Regions from separate parts of the Rossellomorea sp. H136 genome, predicted to be linked through region 3. Evidence: riboswitches for the same ligand, from Rfam matches in the RefSeq annotation. Region 3 holds a riboswitch; each other region holds the start of a gene.
What was found. A riboswitch is a leader RNA that binds a small molecule or an ion and turns the genes downstream of it on or off. The one in region 3 is predicted to bind thiamine pyrophosphate.
Positions count from the first base shown of each region.

Region 1 (6,117 bases), 1.2 Mb from region 3:
CACTGTACAACGAATTATGCAGAAATTTAATATTCAGTGCCGTGTTAAACGGAAAAGACAAAACTATATAGCTGGGGAAAGTAAAATCGTGGTGCCGAATTACTTAAACAGAGAATTCCATGCATCTAAGCCAAGTGAAAAATGGGTTACAGATATTACCTATCTTCCTTATGGTGAGAAAATGTTATATTTATCAACGATTATGGACTTGTATAATAACGAAATTCTTGCTTACACCATTAGTGATAAACAAGATAAAGCTCTAGTGCTAGATACGTTAAAGAGAGCGTGTGAAGGTCGTGATGTATCTGGATGCATCCTTCACAGTGATCAAGGGTCTCAATATACATCGTATGATTTTCAGGAAGACGCAAAAAAAAGAGGCATTATCACAAGCATGTCCCGACGAGGAAACTGCTTTGATAATGCCGTCATCGAATCCTTCCACTCCTCTTTAAAGTCAGAAGAATTCAGCCCTCTGGATCGAGGGAAACTAACCAACCATACAGTACGAAAGAAAATAGAATCGTACATGTATTATTATAATTATTGTCGTCCTTTTACAAAATTAAACTGCCAGACTCCGGTAGAATTTAGAGTCATGGCAGCTTAGGTGTTTTATTTAGTCTTATTTGACTGTGTCACTCCATCATGATCGAGGGGGATTTTTTTGCTCTTTTTCGTTTGATTGGTTCTTAGTTAATTAAAACTGTATAGTTCGTTTAAGTCTTGGTCAAAGGAGATTGAGGCATGGTTGTAAGGTGCCTTTATATATTTCTTGATGGATTTGGTGAACAAAGTTCCCGTGTCTGTCAGTAAAATATAAATATATTTACCCTGCATAGCTCATTCCCTCTTACTATTATCCCTTATTACCAGGGCGCTTGTTGATTTCTTCTGTTACGACATGGGCCAGGTCATCATTACCGAATAGGGAGAGGACACCCAGTAAAGTCGTGTCGGGAATTTCTTCAGACTCTTCTTTAGGGACCGTTAAGTCAATTCCATGCAATAATGCGGGATTTTCCCCTTGATGGGGGTAAGCTTTCTGATAAAGGACAGCAGGGTCAAGGTCATGATTCACACACCACTGCGCAAACACAAGAATCATCATGTGCTCGTCCTTTTGATAATTTTCAATGATTTTTTCTTGCATCTCTTTAGAATTCATTGCATTCTCTCCTTAAGCTTCGTATCTACTTCTATTATAACGAAGTTTGGGGAGCAAGCCCATTCATTTACTTATTAGGCTGTTTTGAGGAATACGTTTTTAATATCCACCGGTTTAGGTGTATAATAGGATGATGAAAGAAACTTGTTTCACTTTGAAAGGAAGTTAGATAAATGAACATTACCAGTCATAGTGCAGAGGAACTGAAAGATCCTACCGGTATACTAAATGGAGATCGATATGAAGTTATTCTTGATATTGAAGTACCCGAGGATGATGAGCTTTATAGAGTTCAGGGTATTTACATAAAGGTCATTTTTGTTCGAGACGAGAACGGTTCCAGGATCGTACAGTCGACCATTATAGAAAGAAATACTGAGATGTATCTTGATTTTGAATTAGAAGAAGATGAAGAAAGTCTCCTTCTTTCTTATTGCGAGGAAAATATCAGATAAGAGTGAGACGTGCGCCCTTTACTTTCGATACTAAACGAATGTAAAGGGTGTTTATTCGTTTATTTACAAATAGAATTATACGCAAGCCTTGGGCGAATTGAAGCTTGGGCTTTTTAAGTGCCGATAACCTTTTATTTCATATGCCGGTATATTTGACTGATAGCATCTGATATACTAGTGATAACAAAGTGATATCAGGTGCTAGCATATTGATACGAAAGGAGGGCGAACCTTGTCAGATCAAGGAAGAATGCAGCTTAATGTAAGGGTTGATAAGGAAACATCAAAGAAATTGGATGAAATCGTTGAATACTATCAGCAAAACACGAAAATTGGAAGAGTTTACAAAGGTGATGTGTTAACAGATATCATCCATAAATCCTATGAGATCATGCAGAAGCAAAAAGTAATTCAAAATCGGAAATATTAGTATTATTTAATGGAGAATTTTATACGATTTTCTTGTCTATACGGTGGGGGAATTCATAAACCGTTTGTATGAAAATTGGTATTATTTATGTCATACTATAGGTTACATAGTTAAAAAACTGAAAGTAAAAGAGGTTATTTTATTGTGCAAATGCCGAAAAAGTTAATCAATATTCAAAAAGGTTCTGGTATTTCCCCGTATATATGGAGCATCATTAGCATCCTGCCATTTTATTTTATCTTTCAGTCCTCCTCTACGATTGAAATTGTTGTAGGGATTTCCTTGACCATCATGTTCTTTATTTCTTTACGATTTGCTTTTATTTCAAAGGATTGGCCGGTTTATTTATGGACATCGATTTTAATAGCGATATCCATTACCATGACCATTCAATTTAATTTTATCTATTTTGCTTTTTACATTGCCTACTATAATGGGAATATAAAAAACCGGGTGGCGTTTTTAACCCTTTATATTATCCACCTTGTGTTAACGACGGCATCGATCAATTATAATTTTGTTATACAGGATGAATTATTTTTATCTCAATTTCCTTTTATTCTGATCATTTGGATAAGCGTCATTCTGTTGCCGTTTAATATTTATAATCGAAATAAACAGGTGCAGCTCGAAGATCAGTTGGAAGATGCTAATAAACGTATTTCAGACTTGGTCAAGCAGGAAGAACGCCAGAGGATTGCCCGTGATCTACACGATACTTTGGGTCAAAAGCTTTCTCTTATCGGTCTGAAGAGCGATCTGGCCAGAAAATTGGTGTACAAGGATCCAGAGCAGGCCAGGAGTGAATTAAAGGATGTTCAGCAAACGGCACGAACCGCTTTGAGTGAAGTAAGGACAATGGTATCTCAAATGAGGGGCATTCGACTAAAAGATGAAATCGTCCGGATCAAACAGCTATTAAAGGCAGCGGAAATTGAATTCGTGATGGATGATGAGGTCATGCTGCCCCAAGCATCACTCTTTCTGGAAAATATCTTGAGCATGTGTCTAAAAGAAGCCGTGACGAATGTTGTCAAACACAGCAAGGCGTCGTACTGTGAGCTAACCATCGAAGAGTCGGATAAAGAGATGACCATCACAGTGAAGGATGATGGTATGGGAATCGAGGGAGATTACACACAGTCTAAAGGAAGCGGCTTAATCGGAATGAGAGAACGGTTGGAATTTGTAAATGGGAGCTTAGAAGTTTTTTCCGAGAATGGGACCACTTTGATAATGAGAGTGCCGAAAGTAATCAAGCAAACAGACAGGGAGGGAATGGAATGATTCGAATTGTTATTGCAGAAGACCAGCGAATGCTATTAGGTGCCTTAGGCTCGTTACTTAGTTTAGAGGATGATATGGAAGTGGTTGGAAAGGCGGGCAATGGAGAAGAAGCCATTGCCCTCGTCCACGAGCTGCAGCCGGATATTTGTATCATGGATATTGAAATGCCTAAAAAGACCGGTCTTGAAGCAGCAGAGGAATTAAAAGGCGAAAATTGCAAAGTGATTATCCTGACAACTTTTGCCAGGTCCGGTTATTTCCAGCGTGCATTAAAAGGTGGGGTGAAGGGTTATTTGTTAAAGGACAGCCCAAGTGAAGAACTGGCGAACTCGATTCGTCTTGTCATGGAGGGTAAACGTATTTATGCACCAGAGCTCATGGACGATGTGTATAGTGAAGAGAACCCCCTGACAGACCGTGAAAAAGAAGTGTTGGAGCTGGTTGCTGACGGGAAAAACACGAAGGAGATAGCCGATGAGCTTAGCCTCAAAACGGGTACCGTCCGAAACTACATCTCAACCATACTCGATAAGCTTGAAGTTAAAAATCGAATCGAAGCCATCACTCAATCAAAAGAAAAAGGATGGTTTAAATGATGTGCAGGGACGGACTTCCACCATGGAGGTCCGTCCCTGCCTTTATGGTAGTTTTGTATTGCCATTATCTAAAGGGTGTATATTTATACAATACCAGCAGACACGTAATTTTGCTTTACAAGATATTTATTCTAAATGAATTTCAATTAAATTTTCATAGGGAATACCCTTTGCTACGATTGGTTTTGTATGGAAAGGGCAATGGGAAAATGATGAAAGGTTTTCTTTTTGGTGTTGACAAGTAAAAGAATCATGGTACGATAACATCGAATACAAAATTTCATAGGACGATCCACTAGGGGTGCCTTATAAAAGGCTGAGATTAAAGTGTGACTTTAAGACCCTTTGAACCTGATCTGGTTGAGACCAGCGTAGGGAAGTGGTGTTTGACGGTCACATAGAATCGAATTCTATCAAACTGATCTCAAGCCACTTTCTGTATGCGGTATGCATAATGAAAGTGGCTTTTTTTGTTGCCCATTTCGGGTCGTCTGGAAAAGGAGAAAGATAATATGACATTTACAACGTACTTAAGAAACGAAGTGAAGGAAATTTGGGAAGCGAGTTTTAACCATCCTTTCGTTAAAGGAATTGGGGATGGAACCCTACCCCTTGAAAACTTCAGATACTACCTTCTCCAGGATGCCTATTACCTCTCACACTTTTCGAAGGTGCAGGCACTTGGTGCAGCCAAAGCAACAGACTTACATACTACATCGAGAATGGCAACACACGCTGTGGGGACAAATGAAGCTGAGCTTTCCCTTCATGAAAATTTCTCAAACCGTTTAGGGATTACGGAAGAAGAAAAACTGCAGTTTAAACCTGCTCCTACTGCTTATGCCTACACGTCTCATATGTATCGTTCCGCACAGTATGGAGGTCTCGCAGATATTCTGGCGGCAATACTTCCCTGCTACTGGTTGTATTACGAGATCGGTGAACGCTTGAAATCATGTACACCTGAGGAAGCTATTTATCAGGAATGGATTGCAGCTTATGGTGGAGAGTGGTTTGGGGAGCTAGTAGAAGAACAGATACAGCGACTGGATGGATTGGCAGAAACAATGACAGAAACAGATAAGGAAAGAATGAGAGAGAATTTTATTTTGAGTAGCATTTATGAATTACAGTTTTGGGAAATGGCATACACACTGGAGAAGTGGCCGTTTCATACATCTCTAGGTAAAGAAGGTAGAATACATGTCTAAATTAAAGCTGACGGATATTTTAGTAACGGTCGTCATCTCAATAGGTTTTGGGATTATATATAAGCTTTGGGGACCGGTTTACAACTTATTAAAGCCATTTGGATTGCATGCTGATCAACTGATCTATGGCATGTGGTTCATGGCGGCAACCGTGGCATTTTTAATCATTCGGAAACCTGGCGTTGCACTTCTGGCAGAGATTGCAGCTTCTTCAGGGGAATTTCTCATGGGGAGTGAATGGGGCCTAGAGGTACTCCTATTCGGTCTGATTCAAGGTTTGTTTGCAGAGTTGATTTTTCTTATCACCGGCTATAAGCGTTATGATGTCATCATCATTTGTACTGCAGCTGTGGGCTCAGCAATTGGCTCAATCCTGATGGACTACTTTAAGGGATACATGGGAGACTTGGTTCTGTGGAATTTATCACTTTTTATCGGTGCCAGGTTAATCGGATCCATAGTGATAGCAGGCATAGGTGCCTTCTATCTCGTTAAGGCTCTGGAGAAAACGGGGGTAACCAGTTTGGTCAGACGTGCGGACCAAAAAGATTATGATGCCCTGAATCAGTAAAGGAGGGAAGGACGATGCATGTTGAAAATCTGCGCCTTACATTTCCCGGTTCAGAGAAACTGATGTTTAAAGACGTAAGCCTTTCGATAAAAGACGGAGAAAAGATATTGCTACTCGGGCCTTCTGGTTGTGGCAAATCTACACTCCTCCAGGTTTTATCCGGTGTGATACCCCATTCTATAGATGTGCCGATGAAAGCTGACTCGATTGAGCGTCCTGAATCTTTCGGGTATGTCTTTCAAGATCCGGACGCTCAATTTTGTATGCCCTATGTTGATGAGGAAATTGCCTTTGTTTTGGAGAACAACCAAATTCCAAGAGACGAAATGCCAGAGGAAATTAAAGAACTGTTGGAGAAGGTCAATTTAAGTCTGGGGGATTCCCATACGAAAATCT
Region 1 is NZ_CM166371.1:2,705,421-2,711,537, reverse strand. Features, by position in the region: one part of gene ACYH0O_RS13670 (IS3 family transposase) at 1-613, shown strand, start outside; gene ACYH0O_RS13665 (hypothetical protein) at 863-1,171, opposite strand; gene ACYH0O_RS13660 (DUF6509 family protein) at 1,345-1,626, shown strand; gene ACYH0O_RS13655 (hypothetical protein) at 1,859-2,056, shown strand; gene ACYH0O_RS13650 (sensor histidine kinase) at 2,207-3,343, shown strand; gene ACYH0O_RS13645 (response regulator transcription factor) at 3,340-3,939, shown strand; TPP riboswitch at 4,227-4,334, shown strand; gene tenA (thiaminase II) at 4,452-5,150, shown strand; gene ACYH0O_RS13635 (ECF transporter S component) at 5,143-5,721, shown strand; gene ACYH0O_RS13630 (ABC transporter ATP-binding protein) at 5,736-6,117, shown strand, end outside.
Region 1: linked by a shared signal. The riboswitch ahead of tenA (thiaminase II) and the one ahead of thiC (phosphomethylpyrimidine synthase ThiC) in region 3 are both predicted to bind thiamine pyrophosphate.

Region 2 (6,117 bases), 2.4 Mb from region 3:
CATAAGTCCTTCGATTGGGTACCTCTTAACAAGCTCTTGTATCTCATTCTCATAAAGGACATCAGGGGTAATGGAGATGGAATAGCCATTTCCCTTCATTCTTTCAATGGTCTTTTTATCTCCTTTAAACCAATGAAAATGAGCTTTTTCTATGGAGTGCTTTTCTAACAGTCCACAAACGATGGGGGCATGCTCATATACGGCATGAAGGATAATCGGTTTATTGATCTTTTTGGATTGGATCACAAACCTTTCCAACAGATCGATATAAGGCTCCACTTTAACATCAGGATGTTCTTTCATTTTATAATAAGGCAATCCTACTTCACCAATCGCCACTATTTCCTGTTGATGCCGCTCAATGAATGAAAGAAGCTCCTCAACTGCACTTTCAGAAGGCAGTTTCTGCTCCGGGTGGAAACCTGCAGCAGGTTTGATCCTTGCATCTCTTCTCGAGAGATCTATATTTGTCCTGGACGATTGAAGGTGGAACGATACAGATATGAGCGCTTCTACAGAATACAGTTCAAGTTCCTGCATAATCTTATCACGCTCATATCCTTCGTATAAATCCAAGTGAATATGTGCATCAATCAAGGAGGGTTTACACATATTGAGAAAGCTCCTCAAAAATGCTCGTTTTCCATTTCAGAAACTCCTCCGTTAAGAGAATCTCTTTATCGCGGGGACGGGGAAACGGTACTTTGAACTCCTTCTGTACCCTGGCCGGCCTTGTCGATAATACAATGATCCGGTCTGACAGAAACAGGGCTTCGTCGATATTATGAGTCACAAATAGAACGGAACTCAAGTCTTCCTCCCAAATGGAAAGGAGCCATTTCTGCATGTCCAATCGTGTGAATTCATCCAGGGCTGAAAAGGGCTCATCCAAACATAAAAAGGATTGAGGACTGATAAGGGCACGAATAAACGCCACCCTCTGCTTCATCCCTCCGGATAAATCATCAGGATACGCATTCTCATACCCCTTTAAGCCCGCACGTTCGATCATGCAGAGCGCTTTATCCCTATCTCTCTTTCCATGTAACTCCTGGCCAAGCATCACATTCTCAATTACGGTTCTCCATGGCAGGAGGGACGGACTTTGCGGCATGTAACTGATAGTTCCTCTTTGACCATTAATCGATTTTCCATCTAATTGAATGTCTCCGGAATCGGGAGTGAATAATCCTCCGATCACGTGAAATAGCGTACTCTTTCCACTCCCGGAAGGACCAAGGATTGAGACGAACTCACCTTCTTCAACATGAATGGAAAGCTCATCAAGGATCAGCTCCCCATCAAAGTATTTAGACATATTTTGTATGGATAAAGTCGTCATGTTACCTGTCCTCCTTTCGATTCCACTTAATCATGATTTTCTCTAATAACAAAATGATTCCAAAGAAAACGAGGCTGAGCAGCATAATCATAAAGATGGCTACAAATACCCTGTCTGTCCTAAAGGAGGAAGAGGCAAGAGTCATATAGACTCCGATCCCTTTCTGTGCACCTAACCACTCTGAAATCACTGCCCCCATCACACTATAGGTAGCTGAAATTTTCAGTCCTGAGAAGATGGATGGAAGTGCATGCGGCCATTCAACTTTTCGAAAGATTTGAGCTTTTGTGGCTCCCGACATTTTCATGTAAAGAATGTACTCTGAGTTCGTCTGCCTGAAACCATCCAATGCCGAGACCGCTACCGGAAAAAAGCAGATCAATGTAATGACAATGATTTTCGGCAATAGTCCAAATCCGAACCAGATAACCAACAGGGGTGCGAGCACGATGATCGGAATGTTTTGAGACAGGATCATGAGTGGATAAATCGCTTCTCTTACTTTAGGTAGCAGATGTAGTCCGACTGCAGTCACGATCCCAATCGTACACCCAATCGCAAATCCCCCGATCGTCAGGAGGGTTGTCGAGCCAAGATGACCCGTGAATGCTGACCAGGAAGCAACCCCTTCAGCCCAAATATCTGAAGGTGATGGCATCAGCCAGGCAGGAACCTCAAATATTCTAATGGTGAATTCCCAAATGATGAATAAAAGGATGAGGACCAAGAAGGGTCTCCATCCTTTCGATATCCATGATTTCATCCTTTATACTTCTCCGTTAATTGATCCATCTCAATCCCGGCAGGCTGATATAATACCTTGATTTGAGAAATGACATTTGAGCTTCCCAATTCGATCATTCGTTCATTCATTTGTTCAATCACCTTAAATAAATCAGATAATTCCCCTTCCATTGTCGTTTCTAATGGATGGACTTCATAACGGACACCTGATTCATCAATGATCGCGATGGCTTCATCCACGTATGGAATAACATCTTCCCCATTTTTCGTCTTCGGAATAATTTGTATGCTTACGAGTGCGTTCCCCATTATGTTCACCTCTTATTTTGGTAAGAATTCGTTTGTGAATGCTTTTTTACTGTCCAGTTCCTTATCTAATAAATCGTTATCATACATCCATGAAGCATAGTTTTCCCAAACCTCCAGCTTCTGCTCTCCCCATCTGTCAGCGTCATCTTTGTATTTAGGCGCCAGCCATTCCTGACTCTTCATGACTAATTCCTTATCCAGATCTGGAGCTGCCTCTAATAAGATTTCACCTGCCTCTTCCGGATTGTCGATCGCAAACTGATACCCTTTGGAAGAAGCTGACAAAAATGCTTTAACCGTTTCAGGGTCTGATTCAATCATCTTTTCATTTGTCGTCAGAACAGGCGTGTAATAATCGAGTTTTTCCGAGTAATCCTTTACGTACATCATGTTCAATTCCTCACCGCGAAGCTCTGCTTCAATCCCTGTCCATCCATAGTAGATCCACGCAAAGTCCACATCCCGTTTCACGGCAGTAAAGAAATCTGTATCTCCCATGTTTACAAAATCCACTTTCTCTACGTCAGCATTTTCTTGTTTCATAATCGACGTCATAACAGCTTTTTCTACAGGTGATCCCCATCCGCCATACCTTTTGCCTTCAAAATCCTTTGGAGTCGTTATACCTTTATCCTTAGGGGAGGCAAACCCGGATGTATTATGCTGTATGACAGCAGCGATAGATACAAGTGGTACGTCCTGTACTCTTGCTTGCGTGACACTTTCCTGGTATCCAACTCCGAACTCAGCTTTACCCGAGGCAACGAGTTGGTCTGCCCCTGCCTCACCAGGTAAGATGATATCCACATCCAGCCCTTGCTCTTCAAAGTATCCTTTTTCTTTCGCAACGTATAATCCAGTGTGATTAGTATTCGGTGTCCAGTCCAGTACAACCGTAACCTTTTTATGACCTTCCTGTTCTGATGTATTTCCTCCACCACTGCAAGCAGTTAAAAGAAAGACAGAACAGATGATATACATCCATTTTTTCATCATTTTTTCCTCCTAAAAATCCATGTATGTAGTTGTAACGTTTATTCTCTATTGTTCACTTAGTAGAGAGAAAGAATGTAAAACACCTTAGAACGTATGGACACAACAGCAAAAAAGCGCCCCAAGCTTCAGCGAGGGACGCATTGTTAAACATGATTATGTAATGTTTAAGAGAATGTTTCCTACGCTGGTATCAGCCAGTTCAGGTTCAAAGGGTCAGTATCTGTCAGGATACAATCTCAACCGGCCACACCGGTCCCCCTACACTTGTACTATGAAATTAAACGTTATCTTCTTCCCTACTTTGCCACAGAAATGGTGTATATTCAAGCATTTCCTCTTAAATAAAATTACATTTGAAATGCCTGCTCATAAACACCAGAATTTACTAGTCTGTTAATGAACGAAATGAATGTAGATACAGCGTGTGAATACCCTTTTTGATTGTAAAAGAAGGTGTATTGAAGAAGAAAGATAATGACTAAGAATGGCATCAGTTCCTTTTCTTCCTGGGTTAAAGGACCCTCGGACTGATAGCCCTCCATAAAGGCATGGATACATTCAGCATGCTCATCTTCATCCTCACCCTCCATGACCTGATCTTTGAGCATCCCTGCAATAAAGTAGCCGATATCTGCTATGCGGGGTGCTTTTCGTATCCTCTCGAAATCTATGACCCCTGTCACCCTTTCTTCTTTCATGAGGATATTACGCGGATGACAGTCGCTATGGACGAGTTGATGGGGCAATTTGCTATAGGAGAAAGACCATTCATTTAGCTTGCCAAGAAACCCTTCACCCCACCTTTCTATCCTTGTAGAATCCTGACCGCCTATCCACTCTCTCAAATGTGTTTCAATTTTCCATTCTTCTACCTCGTATTTACAGACGTATTGTTTTAGCCTGCCATGGAGTTTGGATAGGTATGTTCCCACCATTCTCAAAGAAGTTAAGGAATAGACTTGTACTGGTATTCCTTCCAGAGCTTGATACAGGGAGTAGAAAACCTGATGGTGTCGTACATATGGCTGATGTGAGACCGTTAACAGTGGCCTTTCAACAATAAGTCCGTTTCCAAATAAAAAAGAAGTTAAGAGCAGCTCTTCTATTCGCTTCTCCACTGAAGAGTTCAATCTCTTTTTCAAATAAAATGTCTTCTCCGGACTCTTCACCTTATAAACATTCGGTTGATTGCCCACGGTCTCTATGCAGGAAGGGGGAACCTTCCAGTTCAATAATAGATCATGAAGAGGTTCAATCATTTTTAATTCCTTTCCAAACATAGTAATATACGTTTAGTATGACTATGAAAGAATGTCTACATACCATATGAAAAGAGGTTGTATCGATGCAAAGAATACAAATGACGGAAGACCTATCATTCTCAAGAATCATTCATGGGTTGTGGAGACTTGCAGACTGGAATCAATCAAAGGAAGACACTCTTTCTTTAATTCAGTACAATATTGAAAACGGAATCACGACTTTTGATCACGCAGATATTTATGGCTCCTATACATGTGAAGCGTTATTTGGTGAGGCACTCAACCTTCAGCCATCCATACGAGAAAAAATGGAAATTGTAACGAAATGCGGTATTGTCCTGCCTTCTGACAACCGTCCGGAACATAAAACACATCATTACAACACGAGTAAAAAGCATATTTTGACTTCTGTTGAAAACTCCCTGCAGAACCTAAAAACGGACTACATCGATTTATTATTGGTTCACAGGCCTGATCCATTTATGAATGGAGAAGAAGTGGCTGACGCCTTCACTCAATTGAAAGATGAAGGAAAGGTACGTCATTTCGGAGTATCAAACTTTAAAGATCATCAATGGAATATGCTTCAATCTTATTTGCCATTTCCATTGATCACAAACCAAATTGAATTGTCAGCCTATAACCTAGAAAACTTTGAAGACGGTACGTTGAATCTTTGTCAGGAGAAGCGTGTCGCGCCGATGGCCTGGTCTCCACTCGCAGGCGGGGCGATTTTCAAAGGAGAGGATGAAAAAGCCATTCGTCTTCAACATACATTGAAAAAGGTACAAGCAGAAACAGGTGCTAAGGGAATTGATGAAGTACTATATGCATGGCTTCTTAATCACCCGGCAAACATTATGCCTATCGTCGGTTCAGGTAAAAAAGAACGCATTCAACATGCAATCGACTCTCTTACCATTTCTTTAAACCACGATCAATGGTTTGAAATCCTGCAAACTTCTATGGGACATGATGTGCCGTAATAATAAGACTTACTGCAGCAAAAAAGACGATCCTTTTTCTAAAAGGTTCGTCTTTTTTAATTTGCTATATCGCCACCAACGTAATATTCCAGGTAGACATCTTGTAGTTCACTCATTGAGAGCTCATAAAGCTGCTTACCAAAATACTTATATACGCCTATCCTTAATAATTGTTGAATATAGAAATCCTTTTTAAATTCAGGTGTCTTTTGCTTCTCTGATTTATCTTCTTGATGTAACATGCTCATCCCTCCAGTTGAGGATATACCCCAAATCTAGAGAGAACTAAACATCCTCTTACAAATTGGAAAGAAAAGTAAAAGCTGTTACGTACAAATGTGATGCTGGCCCTCTGTGACACTTTTTCCCTCAACTTGAATCGTAGAATGATGAATGCCAAATTCCTGTTCAAGACAAGTTGAGAGTCGTAATAAAATCGTATCTCGATTCACTTCGTTTTCAACCACCACATGGCAGC
Region 2 is NZ_CM166371.1:1,542,603-1,548,719, reverse strand. Features, by position in the region: gene ACYH0O_RS07810 (TatD family hydrolase) at 1-612, opposite strand, end outside; gene ACYH0O_RS07805 (ABC transporter ATP-binding protein) at 605-1,342, opposite strand; gene ACYH0O_RS07800 (ABC transporter permease) at 1,344-2,105, opposite strand; gene ACYH0O_RS07795 (thiamine-binding protein) at 2,102-2,395, opposite strand; gene ACYH0O_RS07790 (ABC transporter substrate-binding protein) at 2,408-3,388, opposite strand; TPP riboswitch at 3,551-3,661, opposite strand; gene ACYH0O_RS07785 (phosphotransferase enzyme family protein) at 3,739-4,650, opposite strand; gene ACYH0O_RS07780 (aldo/keto reductase) at 4,737-5,639, shown strand; gene ACYH0O_RS07775 (Fur-regulated basic protein FbpA) at 5,696-5,881, opposite strand; gene ACYH0O_RS07770 (cation diffusion facilitator family transporter) at 5,966-6,117, opposite strand, start outside.
Region 2: linked by a shared signal. The riboswitch ahead of ACYH0O_RS07790 (ABC transporter substrate-binding protein) and the one ahead of thiC (phosphomethylpyrimidine synthase ThiC) in region 3 are both predicted to bind thiamine pyrophosphate.

Region 3 (4,370 bases):
TCGACAGCTGCATGTGTGCTTCATACCTGCCGCAGTGAAGCAAAAAAGTCCGTCCGTGCCTTACATAAAGTCAGTACTGAAATGAAAGTGGAGAGCATTTTATTTAAATACGCTCATTTACTGGCAAATGTCCTGTTTGTGATGGCCGTGTATGTGAATAAATGTGAAGGGATTGAAGAAATTCCTTTTGTGAGTAAATCGTATAAAGACAAAATATAGAGAAGCGGAGAAGATGAAATATGAAAAAGTTATGGTTAAATAGTTTACTACTATCACTCATCCTGGTTGTTTTCGCAGGGTGCAGCAATGGGGAAGGGGAAACATCCACAAAGGAAGTTAAGTCTGATAATGAGTCTTATTCTGTGACCGATGACAGGGGCGAAGAGATTAGCTTTGAGAAAGTACCGGAAACCGTTATTTCCTTACAGCCGAGTAACACAGAGATTCTCTTTGCAATAGGAGCTGGGGATAAGGTAGTCGGGGCAACTGAATTCGACAACTATCCTGAAGAAGCGAAAAAGATTAAAAGAGTATCGGATTCCATGACGGTCAATGCTGAAGAGGTCATTGCGCTAAAGCCAGATGCTGTCATTGCGTATACTACTGGAGATGATGCCGGAGTGAAGCAGCTTGAAGAGGCGGGATTAAACGTATTCGTTATTCAATCTGCCCAAACCTTTGAAGATGTTTATGGGGATATTGAACAGATTGCAACGGTAATGGGAGTAGAGAAGAAGGGGGACGAATTGGTAGATGGCATCAAGCAACAGATTTCAGATGTGAAAGGAAAAGTAAGTACGTTAAAGGAAAGAGAACAAGTATATTTTGAAATCAGTCCCTCCCCGGATATCTATACAGCAGGAGCAGAAACGTTTCAGCAAGAAATACTGGAAACGGCTGGGGTCGAGAACATTTTTGTAGACCAAAAAGGCTGGGTGAAAGTAGGCGAAGAAGAAATCATTAAACGGAATCCTAATATGATTTTAACGACAGTGGGGTATGTCGACGAGCCGACAGCTGAAATCAAGTCCCGGGAAAGCTGGAAAGATGTAAAGGCAGTGAAAAATGATCAGGTTCATTTCCTGGATTCAGATATTATGTCAAGACCGGGACCACGTATTGGAGAAGCCGTTCTGCTAACTGCAAAAACGGTGTATCCGGATTTATTTTCTGAATAAAGTAGGATATTAGATTGGAGAAGACAGTGATTTGTATGTGGAATCATTGTCTTTTTTATCTCAAGTTATACAATTTTCGAGCCATTATGATAAAGTAAACGTAACAATATCGCGATAGGGGAAATCAACATGAGCAAACTGGAAGTCATTGTCTTGAATGAGAAAGATGCCAAAATTGCAGAAGCATCCGGAGCAGATCGACTTGAATTGGTATCTGACATACACGAGGGAGGATTAACTCCTGAATATCAAATGATAGAAAACGTATTGAGGGCTGTATCGATTCCTGTTCAGGTTATGATTCGTTTACATAGTAAATCTTTCTCGTATGATGCCGAAGAATTGCACATCATGATGGACCAAGTAAAAACCATAAATGAAATAGGGGCCACTGGCATCGTTTTTGGTGCTTTATCCAAGGAAGGGAAACTTGATTCCCATGCTTTAAAGGAAATCGTACAAACTGCGAAGGGTCAATCGATTACTTATCATCGGGCTATCGATGTGTCTTGTGGTCCATTAGACTTATGCAAAGAATTATTCCAATCAGGTTTGAACGTTGATCGAATCCTAACATCTGGAGGAAAACCTGAAGTGACCGGGGGGCTGGACATGATTAGTGCAATGAGGGAAATAGAAAAGGTGGGCGGCCCCATTATCATGCCTGGATCAGGGTTGACCGTGGAAAATATAGGAGAAATACACAATAAGCTAAAAGCACGGGAATATCATGTTGGATCAGGTGTTCGTAAAGACGGGAGCTATGACTTAGGAATAGACCCTGAAAAGGTAATGAAAATCAAACGGGTGATCACATCATAATTTGATTTGTTACTATAAGACTATTTGAAAAAAGAAGGAATTATGGTAAAAATAGTATGTAATACAACATAATAATATCAATATTTCTACTAGGGGAGTCCGATACATTGCTTGGACTGAGAGAAGAACGCATAAGTTCTTTGACCCTTTGAACCTGATCTGGATGATACCAGCGTAGGGAAGTAGTACGGATGCGTTTTTTCTGTATTTTAGCGCATACTACTTTTTGACATTTCGGGTTCTGATTATTCAGGACCCTTTTTTGTGTCTTCATGTCCTTTTTTATGAACAATGGGGAATGCCTGGCGCAGTAACTTCTAAGATCCAATCAAAAGGAGGAGAAGTTAAGTGGCAATCGAGTTGAAATCGCAATTTACAAACAGTAAAAAAGTATATGTTGGTGGATCAAGGCCTGACATAAATGTACCAGTGAGAGAAATTGAACTGAGTAGGACGAATGTTACCTTGGGTGTGGAAGAGAATGAACCGGTTCGTGTATATGATACAAGCGGACCTTATACAGATGAGAATTACCAAGTCGATATTAATAAAGGATTACCTTCCGTTCGCACAGAGTGGATCCTGGAACGTCAGGATGTCGGGGCTTACCCGGGACGTGAAATCGAACCGGAAGATAACGGTTATAAAGGAAAAGATCCTCGTGCAAACGTAGAGTCGTTCCCTACTATCCAACGTACACCGATGCGGGCAAAACCGGGTCGTAATGTGACTCAAATGCATTATGCGAAAAAAGGAATCATTACACCGGAAATGGAGTTCATCGCTATCCGGGAAAATGTTGAACCCTCATTTGTCAGAGAAGAAGTAGCAAATGGCAGGGCCATCATTCCTGCTAATATTAATCATCCTGAATGTGAACCGATGATCATCGGTCGTCACTTTCATGTGAAAATAAACGCGAATATCGGAAACTCGGCCGTGTCATCTTCCGTTGAAGAAGAAGTGGAGAAAATGACGTGGGCAACTCGTTGGGGTGCCGATACAATAATGGACTTATCAACAGGAAAAAACATTCATACAACAAGGGAGTGGGTCATTCGAAACTCTCCTGTCCCTGTAGGTACAGTACCGATTTATCAAGCACTTGAAAAGGTTAACGGGATTGCAGAAAATCTTACATGGGATGTGTACAGGGATACATTGATCGAACAGGCGGAGCAGGGGGTTGATTATTTCACCATTCATGCAGGTGTATTATTGCGGTTTATTCATCTGACGGCTACTCGCACAACAGGCATCGTCTCCCGTGGAGGTTCAATCATGGCACAATGGTGTCTTGCCCATCATAAGGAGAACTTCCTTTATTCACACTTTGAAGATATATGTAAGATTTTAAAAGCCTATGATATCTCCGTTTCGTTAGGAGATGGATTAAGGCCGGGGTCAATAGCCGACGCAAATGATGAAGCACAATTTGCAGAGCTTGAAACATTAGGTGAGCTAACCAAAATTGCTTGGAAGCATGATGTACAGGTGATGATTGAAGGACCTGGTCATGTACCGATGCATATGATTAAAGAAAATGTGGATAAGCAAATGGAAATCTGTCATGAAGCTCCTTTTTATACATTGGGTCCCTTAACGACAGATATTGCACCGGGGTATGATCACATTACTTCTGCCATAGGGGCTGCCATGATTGGCTGGTTTGGAACAGCCATGCTGTGCTATGTAACACCGAAAGAGCATCTGGGATTACCTAATAAAGATGATGTGAGAGAAGGTGTCATTGCTTATAAGATCGCAGCACATGCAGCAGATTTAGCGAAAGGGCATCCAGGGGCACAAATTAGAGATAATGCCGTTTCTAAGGCTCGGTTTGAATTTAGATGGAATGACCAGTTTAATTTATCCATGGATCCTGAGCGTGCAAGAGAGTTTCATGACGAAACTCTTCCTGCTGAGGGGGCAAAAACGGCCCACTTTTGTTCAATGTGTGGACCAAAGTTTTGTTCAATGAGAATTTCACACGATATCAGGGGCATGAAGGCAACCGATCTTGACGATGTCCAAAAGGATATAGAAAGAGGATTGATAGAAAAATCGAAGGAGTTTGTGGAAAATGGATCAAACATCTATCGATAAACCGAGCTGTCATGTACTCAAATTGAAGAATGATATCGTAACACTCAATCAGAGAATCATTCAACTCGAAAAAGAAGTGAAGAGCATTCAGGAAAACTGCAGGCATGTCTTCTATGAGACTGATGTAACAAGGTCTTGTATCAAATGTCATTATGTAGAAAGTACCTATTATTAGAAAAGTGTAAGTTATTGATTAAATTTCTTTTGACAGCTCATATGTACCGTGCTACGATTATTACAAATTTCGAAACAGTAGATGAATAT
Region 3 is NZ_CM166371.1:3,913,716-3,918,085, reverse strand. Features, by position in the region: gene ACYH0O_RS19945 (hypothetical protein) at 1-219, shown strand, start outside; gene ACYH0O_RS19940 (ABC transporter substrate-binding protein) at 240-1,178, shown strand; gene ACYH0O_RS19935 (copper homeostasis protein CutC) at 1,308-2,000, shown strand; TPP riboswitch at 2,082-2,198, shown strand; gene thiC (phosphomethylpyrimidine synthase ThiC) at 2,349-4,106, shown strand; gene ACYH0O_RS19925 (hypothetical protein) at 4,084-4,281, shown strand.